Regions from separate parts of the Streptomyces sp. NPDC008125 genome, predicted to be linked through region 1. Evidence: riboswitches for the same ligand, from Rfam matches in the RefSeq annotation. Region 1 holds a riboswitch; the other holds the start of a gene.

Region 1 (4,761 bases):
CGCTTCCAGGGCGATGAAGTCGCGGTACTGCGGCGGAATGATGCCCCGGTAGGCGTGCCACCAGCCCGTGTCGCGGCCGTCCGCCGACCCGGCCAGTGCCGAGAGCAGGGTGCGCAGTTCGGGATCGACGACGGCGTACGCGTCGAGCAGGCGGCCGACATCGGCCGGGGACACGCCGCTCGCGCCCGTCTCGATCCTGCTCACCTTCGACTGGTGCCAGCCGAGCAGCGATGCCGCCTGTTGGCTCGTGAGTCCCGAAGAGTGGCGCAGACTCCGCAGCTCTTCCCCGAGTTTGCGACGGCGCACGACGGGGCCGTTGCCCATTCCGGTCTCCTTCCCGCCTGGCGGCACGGTCGACCGCTCCGTCGGCCGACCTGGAAGCAAGTGTGCCGAACGTTCGAGCTCCGGTGAGCCGGAGTTCACCGCATTGAGCGATAGATATATGCATATCTCGGCAGATCGTGTCTGCGGGGGGCCCGGCGGTGGCACTCTGGCGCCAGGCACAATCCGGGCCGATAGGGGTCGGCCGGGCGGAAAGGGACGGCGTCGCCATGGCAGATCATCAGGAAGCACATGTCACCCTGCCGAGCGATCCGGTGTCGGTGTCCGCGGCCCGCAGACACGTGGCACGCGTACTCGCCGAGTGGGGCATGCACGACGACACGGATGACGCGGGGAGGATTTTGCTGATCGTCTCGGAGCTCGCGACCAACGCGGTCCTGCACACGCTGGGCCAGTCACCCACGTTCACGGTGCGGCTGGTGCTCGACCGTGACGAGGAACTGCGGCTCGAGGTGTCGGACAGCCACCCCCGGTGGCCCAGACGGCTGCCCCCGGCCGCGCAGCGGGACAACGGGCGGGGCCTGGCGATCATCCGGATCCTCGCCGGGGAGTGCGGCGGACGGTTCGGCGTCACCCCGAACGAGGACGGCGGCAAGACCGTGTGGATCGTGCTGCCCTGGTCCGTACCGGTGCGGAGTTGACGTCGCGCCCGGCCCGGACGGGGCGACCGTGCGACCCGGCGGGGTCGTCGCGTGTCGCCGCGTCCGGGCCGGGCGCCGTGCGTCGGCGGCACGGGCGCCCGGCGTGCGTCAGCGCACCCGTCCGTACCAGACCCGCTTCGTCCAGATCCGCTCCAGCCGCACCACGGCACCGGTCTTCGGGGAGTGCCAGATCTTGCCGTTTCCGGCGTAGATGCCCACGTGGTAGACGCTGCGACCGCTGTGGAAGAAGACCAGGTCGCCCCTCCTGCGCTGTGAGGAAGTGATGTGGCGCGTCTTGTTGTACTGCTGCTGCGCCGTGCGGGGCAGCTTCTTGCCGACCCGCTTGAACGAGTAGAGCGTCAGCCCGGAGCAGTCGAACCGCCGGGGACCCGCGGCGCCCCACTGGTAGGGGGCGCCCTTCTTGGACGCGGCGACCCGGAGCGCCTTCGTCGACTGGGCGGCGGCCTCGGCGTCGGAGACCAGGCCGGGGGCCAGCATGGTCGAGCTGAGGGCCAGAGTGAGGACCGAGGCCGTACCGGCCCGGGTGAGCAGAGACGGGACATGAACCTGCGCAGTCATGCGCAACCCTTCGTCAGCCGCCTGTGAAAGATGACCTGTCGGGTTCGGGCTGGCGAAGTCGCCCGGCCGCGCGTCGCGGCTTCACCCCGAGGGACGGCCGGTTGCCCGGTCGACCCGTTGTGCTCGGGTCCTCCACTCCTGCCGATCCACTCCTGTCGACCCGTCATCCGCTCGGCGGCAGGACTCGGCGTCCGCGCGGACCGCCCCGTCGGGGTGGCGGGGGCTTGTCGTCACACGGATCTTGACCCAGGCCGTGCGTAATTTTCGAGGTGGCAGAGGAAGTCAGTACGGTCGGCCGACGTTGCGCCGGGAGAGTGGGGGAGCGTCCCGCGCGGCCGGGGGCGCGCACCCGGATGCCTCCACCAAGGTTGCTCAGTGCGGCACTTGGGGCATGGGGAGAACGCCGGGAAGCGCAAATCGAGAGAAGGGCGCGACGGACCGAACCCCTGCGCCGAACGAGCGGAAAATCGGATATTCCTCACGGGCGTGTCGCTGGAATCGGGAAACGGCTCCGCTCCTCCGCTCCGGATCCCGACCGGATCGCCGTCACCGGGACCTCAGGAGTCCCTCCGGCGAATCGGGTGGCCGTCCGGGCCCTTGGTGAGCCAGGACCCGTCCCCGAGAGGCTGCATGTCGTAGGAATTCTCGCCGTGCGCCTCGAATGCGCCTCGGACCTCGCCGGACCGCGCGTCGACGCGGGTGTGGCGGAACCACTCCTCCTCGCTCTCCGTCTCGCCGACGACGGTCACGACGATGGTCTCCGGGTCCAGGTAGCCGCCGCCCCATTCCACGTAGTCCTCTTCCGGATCGTGCCCGAGGGCGTCGACGGACAGAGTGAACGCGACCTCGCCGTCCGGGTACGTGTGGACGGCCATGTCGCCCTGAGCATGATCGACCGTCATGAAGTGCCGCCCGTCCGGCGACAGATCGATGAGGACCCTGTCGTCCCAGGGGTAGCGGAAGAGGTCCATCCGCCCACCCGACAGCGATGCCCGGTAGATGACCGATCCGTCCTGCCCCTCGCCCACGTCGAGGAGGATCTCGCCGCCCGCCCGGTGCACGAGCTGGACGCCACCGTGCCCGACCGTGTCCAGATCCGCCTGCGCGAGGACCGCTCCGGTTACGGCGTCCAGGGCGACCCACTGGTCCGGGCGGCCTCGTTCGGCCATGGCGTCGGGCCGGTAGATCCAGACCGTGAGCCCGTCGGACGAGAGGGCGCAGCCGGGCCTGTGTCCGAACCGCTCGTCCGACTTCGGTTCGAACTCCGACCGCCAGACCTCGGCCCCGTCAGCCGTCACGCAGACGGCCGCGTGCAGGGTCGTGTAGAAGACCTGGTGGAGGCCGGCGGGAGCGGTGTGCTCGACGACGTCGTCCCCGGCCGACGGCCGGAAGATCTTGGCGGGCGACAGAGCACCCCAGGTGTCGGCAGCCGGCTGGTAGGCGCATATGTTCCCGCCGACGAGCCGGGTGAGGGGCTGGAGGGGAGCGGTGGAGCGATTCATGTTCAGGAGGGTACGGAACATGATCGGCCGGCATCGCCGCGGCCAGGACCAGGACCAGGACCAGGACCAGCGCCAGGGCCAGGACCAGGGCCAGGACCAGGGCGGGGCGGCCGGTCGCCTTCTGCCGCTCCGCCGCAGGCCGGACCGGTCAACTCCCGTTCTCGGGCGGTACGGCGATCCGCCCGGCCCGTCGCTCACCGTCCAGCGCACGCAGCGCCCGGGCCAGCGTGGACGCGTGGATCCGGTCCTCGCCGCGATCGTGCATCAGCGCCAGGGCGTCCCGCAGAGCCGTCGCGTGCGAGGCCAGCGCCTGGGCCGCCCGCAGTGCCGCGTAGGTGTCGCTGCCCCGGGTGGGGTTGATCCGGCCCACCTGGTCGAGGACGGCGAGATAGCGGTCGATGAACTCCGCCTCCGCGTGGGTCAGGGCGGGAAGCGGTGGCAGCTCCGGGGGCAGCATGGGATTCACCTCGTGGGGGCACGGTGGCGGGTAGGCGGTGCCGTGTTCTCCGACCTGGCCGGAGGGGGCGTGGGCACGGTGGGCTCCCGGCGTCGAGGACGAGGGGCACGGCCGATGTCACCGCCGTCGCCGCCGTCTGCGACGACCCGACTTCCGACGGCCGCTCCCGCACCGGTCCGGGCAGGCGGGCTGACGGATTACTACCCGTGCGACCGGCCGGCCATGTCGGCGCCAGGAAGCGCCCGGGGCCGTACGCGGTGGGCGTCCCGGTCCCGTACGCGCCGTATACGAGGCGAGGGGGTGGGGGCAGCTCAGCGGTACCGGTCCGGGGGCGGTCCGGCCCGCCGGAGCCGCACCTCCGTACCGGACGGCGTCTCCATGCGACCGGCCCAGTTAACGCGACGGAAAAACTTCCGCCCTAACGTGCGGTGTCTGGCCGGTGTACCCGTCTCGGCGATCGACGCGCTGTCGTCGTCCGACGGGTGTACCACGTCCAGAGTCGAGACCGGGCGCGAGACGATGAGGTGGAAGCGTGCAACTCACCCCGCACGAGCAGGAACGTCTGCTCATCCATGTGGCCGCCGACGTCGCCGAGCGGCGCCGGGCGCGCGGGCTTCGGCTCAACCACCCGGAGGCGGTCGCGCTGATCACGTCGCACATCCTGGAAGGCGCGCGCGACGGGCGGACCGTCGCCGAACTCATGGCGTCCGGACGGGGGGTGCTCACCCGCGCCGACGTCATGGACGGCATCCCGGAGATGATCCACGACGTCCAGGTGGAGGCCACCTTCCCGGACGGCACCAAGCTCGTCACCGTCCACGATCCGATCGTCTGAGGGGCGCCGTGATTCCCGGAGAGATCCTGTACGCGGACGGGGCCGTACCGATCAACGAAGGCCGCCCCGTCACCCGCCTCACCGTCCTCAACGCGGCCGACCGGCCCGTACAGGTCGGCTCGCACTACCACTTCGCCGAGGCCAATCCCGGCCTCGACTTCGACCGGGGGGCCGCCCACGGCCTGCGGCTGAACATCGCCGCCGGTACGGCCGTGCGTTTCGAGCCCGGCATCCCCATGGACGTCGAACTCGTCCCGCTCGCAGGCGCCCGCGTCGTCCCCGGCCTGCGCGGCGAAACCGGAGGTGCCCTCGATGGCTGAACTCGACCGTGCCGTCTACGCCGACCTGTTCGGCCCCACCACCGGCGACCGCATCCGGCTCGCCGACACCTCCCTGCTCGTGGAG
Region 2 (4,761 bases), on a different contig from region 1:
TCGGCAACGACCCCGTGGACGACTTCCCCGTGGAGCTGGCCCGCTTCGCGGAGCTCGGCTGGCTGGACGGCGGCAACGGCAGCCATGACCTCCTGCGGCTGTCCCCGGAAGGACTCGCCCACTCCGACGCGCTCGGCCCCGCACTCTTCTCCCCCGCCGTGCGCGCCGCGATGGCCGCGTACGAGGCGAGGTGAGCGGCGCGTGGACCTGACGATCCTCTACCGCGGCCCGCTCGCTTCCTGCGACTACGACTGCCCGTACTGCCCGTTCGCCAAGAGGCGGGACACCCGGGAACAGCTCACGGCGGACCGGGAAGCGCTCGAACGCTTCACGGCGTGGGTCGCCGCGCAGACCGGGGACCGTCTCTCGGTGCTCTTCACCCCGTGGGGCGAGGGGCTGGTGCGGTCCTGGTACCGGCGGGCGCTGGTCGAGCTGTCCCACCTGCCGCAGGTGGCTCGGGTCGCGATCCAGACGAACCTCAGCGGCAGGACGGGCTGGCTGTCCGGGGCGGACCCGGAGCGGCTGGCGCTCTGGTGCACGTACCACCCCGGCCAGACCCCGTACGACCGGTTCCTCGGCTCGTGCCGGGAGCTGACCGCGGCGGGGGTGCGGTACAGCGTGGGCGTCGTCGGTTTCGAGGAGCACCTTTCCGAGGCGCGGAGGCTGCGGGCGGACCTGCCGGAGCGGGTGTACCTGTGGGTGAACGCCGCCGAGGGGCGTACGTACACGGACGCGGAGGCGGAGCGCTGGACGGCTCTCGACCCCCTGTTCCCGTACAGCCGGCATCCGCACCGCTCGGCGGGGCTGCCGTGCCGGACCGGGGAGTCGGTGATCTCGGTGGACGGGGACGGCACCGTGCGCCGGTGCCATTTCGTCAAGGAGGAGCTGGGCAGTCTCTACGACGGGAGCTACCGCCGGGCGCTCGGCCCGCGGGTTTGCCCGCTGGCGGTCTGCGACTGCCACATCGGGTACGTGCACCTGGAGTCGCTGCCGTTGTACGACGTGTTCGCCGGGGGTGTCCTGGAGCGGATTCCGGCGACGCCGGCCGGGCCCGCCGCAGCGGGCCCGTCACGTCTCCGGCTTCCCCTGGTGTAGCGCCCGGCGCGTCGCGGCGGGCATGTGTGCGGCTCAGAGCGGCAGCAGGTCCGGGCGCTTCGCGGCGACCTCGTCGCCGGAGGACTCGCCGCGCAGCCGGCGGCCGATCCACGGCACGAGGTACTCGCGTGCCCAGTGGATGTCGTCGCGCCGCACCTCGAAGGTGTTCCGCTGGATCTGCGGGGGCCACGGCTGGTCGGGGTCGGCCGAGGTCTCCAGGCCGAGGACCTGCGCGGCGCGCAGTGCGACCCGGGTGTGCCCGTCGGAGGACAGGTGGAGCCGGTCGCCGTCCCAGGCGCGGCGGTCCTGGATCGAACGGAGGGACCAGAGGTCGAGCACCGGGCAGTGGTAGCGGTCCGCGATGGCCCGCAGGTGGACGTTGTAGGTGGCGATCTTGCCGCGCATGTGGCGCAGGACCGGCACGCCGCGGGTGTCGAATCCGGTGGTGACCATGACGGTGCCGACGGCGTTGGTGAGGTCGGCGACCGCGCGTTCGAAGCGCTCCGCCAAGTCGTCAGGGTCGGTGCCGGGCCTGATGATGTCGTTGCCCCCGGCGCAGAAGCTCACCAGGTCCGGTGCGAGCTCCTTGGCGCGGGGGACCTGCTCCTCGACGATCTGGTCGAGGAGTCGTCCGCGTACCGCGAGATTGGCGTACCGGAATTCCCCGCGCGGGGAATCGGAGCTCGTCGCCTCGTCGAGGACGGGAAGCTGGTCCGCCAGAAGAGCCGCGAAACGGTCCGCCCAGCCGACATAGGTCCCGTCGGGTCCGGGGTCTCCGACTCCTTCGGTGAAACTGTCGCCGATCGCCGCGTACGACCCGATGATGTCTGTCTTCTGGATTCTCGAATCGTCTGCCACGGTCACATATCTTGCCTCTTTCGATGTGAGCTACGCGACCGTATGAAGGGGTTGACGTGGGGTGAGATAGACCACCCGGTCAGGTTTTGGTAAAGCCGGAATAAGCAGAGGGGCGGCACGCTTGCGCGTACCGCCCCTCGAAGCCCTGACGGATCGTGACGACCGTCATCGGGAGTGGTCTCAGATGGAGACGCCGTGCGACCGCAGGTAGGCGATCGGGTCCACGTCCGAGCCGTAGCTCGGGGTGGTGCGGATCTCGAAGTGGAGGTGCGGGCCGGTGACGTTGCCGGTGGCACCCGAGAGGCCGATCTGCTGGCCGCCGGTGACGGTCTGGCCGGCCGAGACCATCAGCTGCGACTGGTGGGCGTACTGGGAGTACATGCCGTCGGCGTGCTTGATGATGACCTCGTTGCCGTAGGCGCCGTCGTAGCCGGCGGAGACGACCGTGCCGGGGCCGACGGCGCGGACGACGGTGCCGGTGGCGGCGCTGAAGTCGGAGCCGGTGTGGTAACCGCTGGACCACATGGCGCCGGAGGCGTGGTACTGGGTGGTGACGGTCGCGTTGGCGACCGGGGTGGTCCAGCCGGTGCTGTTGCTGTCGGCGGCCTTGGTGGTGGTAGCGGCGGACTCGGCCTTGGCCGCCGGGGCGGCCTTCGTCTCGGTCGTGGCCGCGGTCTTCGTCCCGGTCTTCGCGGTCTCGGCCTTGGCGGAGGACGCGGTGGAGGCCGAGCCGGACGCGTGGGCGCCGAGCGTCAGCTTCATGCCCGGGAGGATGAGGCCGGGGTTTTTGCCGACGACCTCGCGGTTGTCCTGGTAGAGCTTCTCCCAGCCGCCCTTGATCTTGTGCTGGGCGGCGATCTTCGCCAGGTAGTCGCCGGGGACGACCTTGTAGGTCTCGGCGGACTGCTGGGCGGACTGGGCGGCGGGGGCCGACTGCTCGGCGGCGTGGGCACCCGTGGCTCCGAGGAGCGGCAGGGCGACGACGGCGCCGCCCGCTCCGACGGCGAGGATGCCGCGAGCGATCGGGCCGGACTTCTTACGACGGTGCTTACCCGGGATGGGCATGGGGGAATTCCTCTCCGGCGCCTGCGAGGTGAGCTGTCGGGTTCGGGCTGGAGATGCCCGGTCGCGCTGAACGCGACTTCACCCCGAGCCGGCCGGATCAACTCCGGTCGGCGGCTTACCTGGGTCCCCCGCTCCTGCCACGCGTGAGTGAGTGCGAATTCCGGGCGGCGGCAGGATTAGGCGGTCCGTCCGGAGTGATGGTGAACGTAATCGAGCCGGGTCGGACGGAACAAGCCGTCGCAAGCGGAACGGAATCCGCACGCCGATTTCGGCCGTCTTTTCCGGTCACCCTCCGTGGATTACGGATCTTGGCATTCCGCACGGCGTACGGAGAGTTCTCCGGCTCCCCGGCCACGCACGGTCACGGATATGATCCCGCTCACCAGATCACCCACCATCTCCCCCATAAACGGGTGATGTTGCGTGAAATTAACATAATACGGACATGTCGCTCACATCACTGTTGACGGTTCCTCAGTCTTCGGGGAGCCGCCGCCGCGTCGGCGCCGCGGGGCGATGTCGTAGGGTCGCGACGAGCCGACGTCGGCGAGCAGCGCCGGCGCGCAGGAACACCGAGGAGCCGCTGTGACGCAGGTGCCGCAGTTCTCGCCGGCCGAACCCGAGCTGAGCGGGGTCCGTAACTTCAGGGACGTGGGCGGGCTGCCCACCACCGATGGGCGGCGGGTACGGCACGGGAGGCTCTTCCGCAGCGGCCACCTCGCCGCCGCCACCGCCGAGGACGCCGTCTTCCTCGGCCGGCTCGGCCTGCACACGGTCTTCGACTTCCGTAATTCGGCCGACCAGAAGCTGGACGGCTTCGACGTGGAGCTGCCGGGCGTCCGCAACGTCCGCATTCCGCTCTCCGACCCCGCCGACGGGGCCGGTTTCTGGCGTCTGGTGCGCGAGGGGGACATCGCGCAGCTGCGCTCGCTGCTCGCGGACGGGAAGGGCACGGAGCGGATGCTCGTCTCGTACCGCTCGATCATCACCGACCGCACGGAGGAACTCGGCCGGGTGCTGCACGCGCTGGCAAGGGACAGCGTGCCGGCGCTGATGCACTGCGCGGCGGGCAAGGACCGGGCGGGTCTGACGATGGCGATGACCCTGCTCGCGGTGGGGGTGGAACGCGAGGCGATCGCGGCGGACTACCTCAAGTCCAACGACGCGCACCGCCGGTACCGCCTGCGGCGCGGCGACAGCGCGGACCCCGTGGTCTCCACCGAGGTGATGAGCCTGCTCAACCCGCTCTTCGGGGCGCACATCGACTATCTGGACGCCGCCTTCGCCGCCATCGAGGAGAACTGGGGCACGACGGAGCGCTACTTCGCGGACGGGCTGGGTCTCTCCGGGGAGACCCGGGAGCGGCTGCGCGAGCGGTTGCTGGACGAGGCGTAGGGTCCGTCCGCCCCGGACCGGGGCGGACGACTCGGCGGTCCGGGCTCCGCTACTGGTTGCCCCCGGCGACGGCGAACAGGATGTAGAGGAAGGCGGCGACGACGTGCCCGGCGACCAGGTAGGCGACGAGCCGGATGACCATCCCGCGCGGCATCTTCCGCTCCTGGGTGTCCCGGGGGGAGCCGGTCTGCCGGGGGGTCAGCGGGTCGTAGTGCTCCGAATCGGACATGACGGTCCTCTCTGCCGTGCGCCCGGGACCGGGCGGACGAGGAATGGGCGCGGCACCGGGGTGCCGGGCGCGGTCAGCGCCGACGGGTCCCGTCGCCGAGGCACAGCTCGGCTGCGGGG

What was found. A riboswitch is a leader RNA that binds a small molecule or an ion and turns the genes downstream of it on or off. The one in region 1 is predicted to bind cyclic di-AMP.
Positions count from the first base shown of each region.
Region 2: linked by a shared signal. The riboswitch ahead of ACFZAX_RS14170 (peptidoglycan DD-metalloendopeptidase family protein) and the one ahead of ACFZAX_RS26295 (NlpC/P60 family protein) in region 1 are both predicted to bind cyclic di-AMP.

Region 1 is NZ_JBIBHR010000017.1:46,946-51,706, reverse strand. It holds gene ACFZAX_RS26305 (Scr1 family TA system antitoxin-like transcriptional regulator) at 1-324, opposite strand, end outside; gene ACFZAX_RS26300 (ATP-binding protein) at 552-983, shown strand; gene ACFZAX_RS26295 (NlpC/P60 family protein) at 1,092-1,562, opposite strand; cyclic di-AMP (ydaO/yuaA leader) riboswitch at 1,591-1,669, opposite strand; gene ACFZAX_RS26290 (hypothetical protein) at 2,120-3,064, opposite strand; gene ACFZAX_RS26285 (hypothetical protein) at 3,213-3,521, opposite strand; gene ACFZAX_RS26280 (urease subunit gamma) at 4,054-4,356, shown strand; gene ACFZAX_RS26275 (urease subunit beta) at 4,365-4,676, shown strand; gene ACFZAX_RS26270 (urease subunit alpha) at 4,669-4,761, shown strand, end outside.
Region 2 is NZ_JBIBHR010000007.1:109,704-114,464, forward strand. It holds gene ACFZAX_RS14155 (STM4012 family radical SAM protein) at 1-194, shown strand, start outside; gene ACFZAX_RS14160 (STM4011 family radical SAM protein) at 202-1,095, shown strand; gene ACFZAX_RS14165 (GDSL-type esterase/lipase family protein) at 1,129-1,953, opposite strand; gene ACFZAX_RS14170 (peptidoglycan DD-metalloendopeptidase family protein) at 2,134-3,018, opposite strand; cyclic di-AMP (ydaO/yuaA leader) riboswitch at 3,024-3,178, opposite strand; gene ACFZAX_RS14175 (tyrosine-protein phosphatase) at 3,604-4,413, shown strand; gene ACFZAX_RS14180 (DUF6126 family protein) at 4,463-4,642, opposite strand; gene ACFZAX_RS14185 (cupin domain-containing protein) at 4,716-4,761, opposite strand, start outside.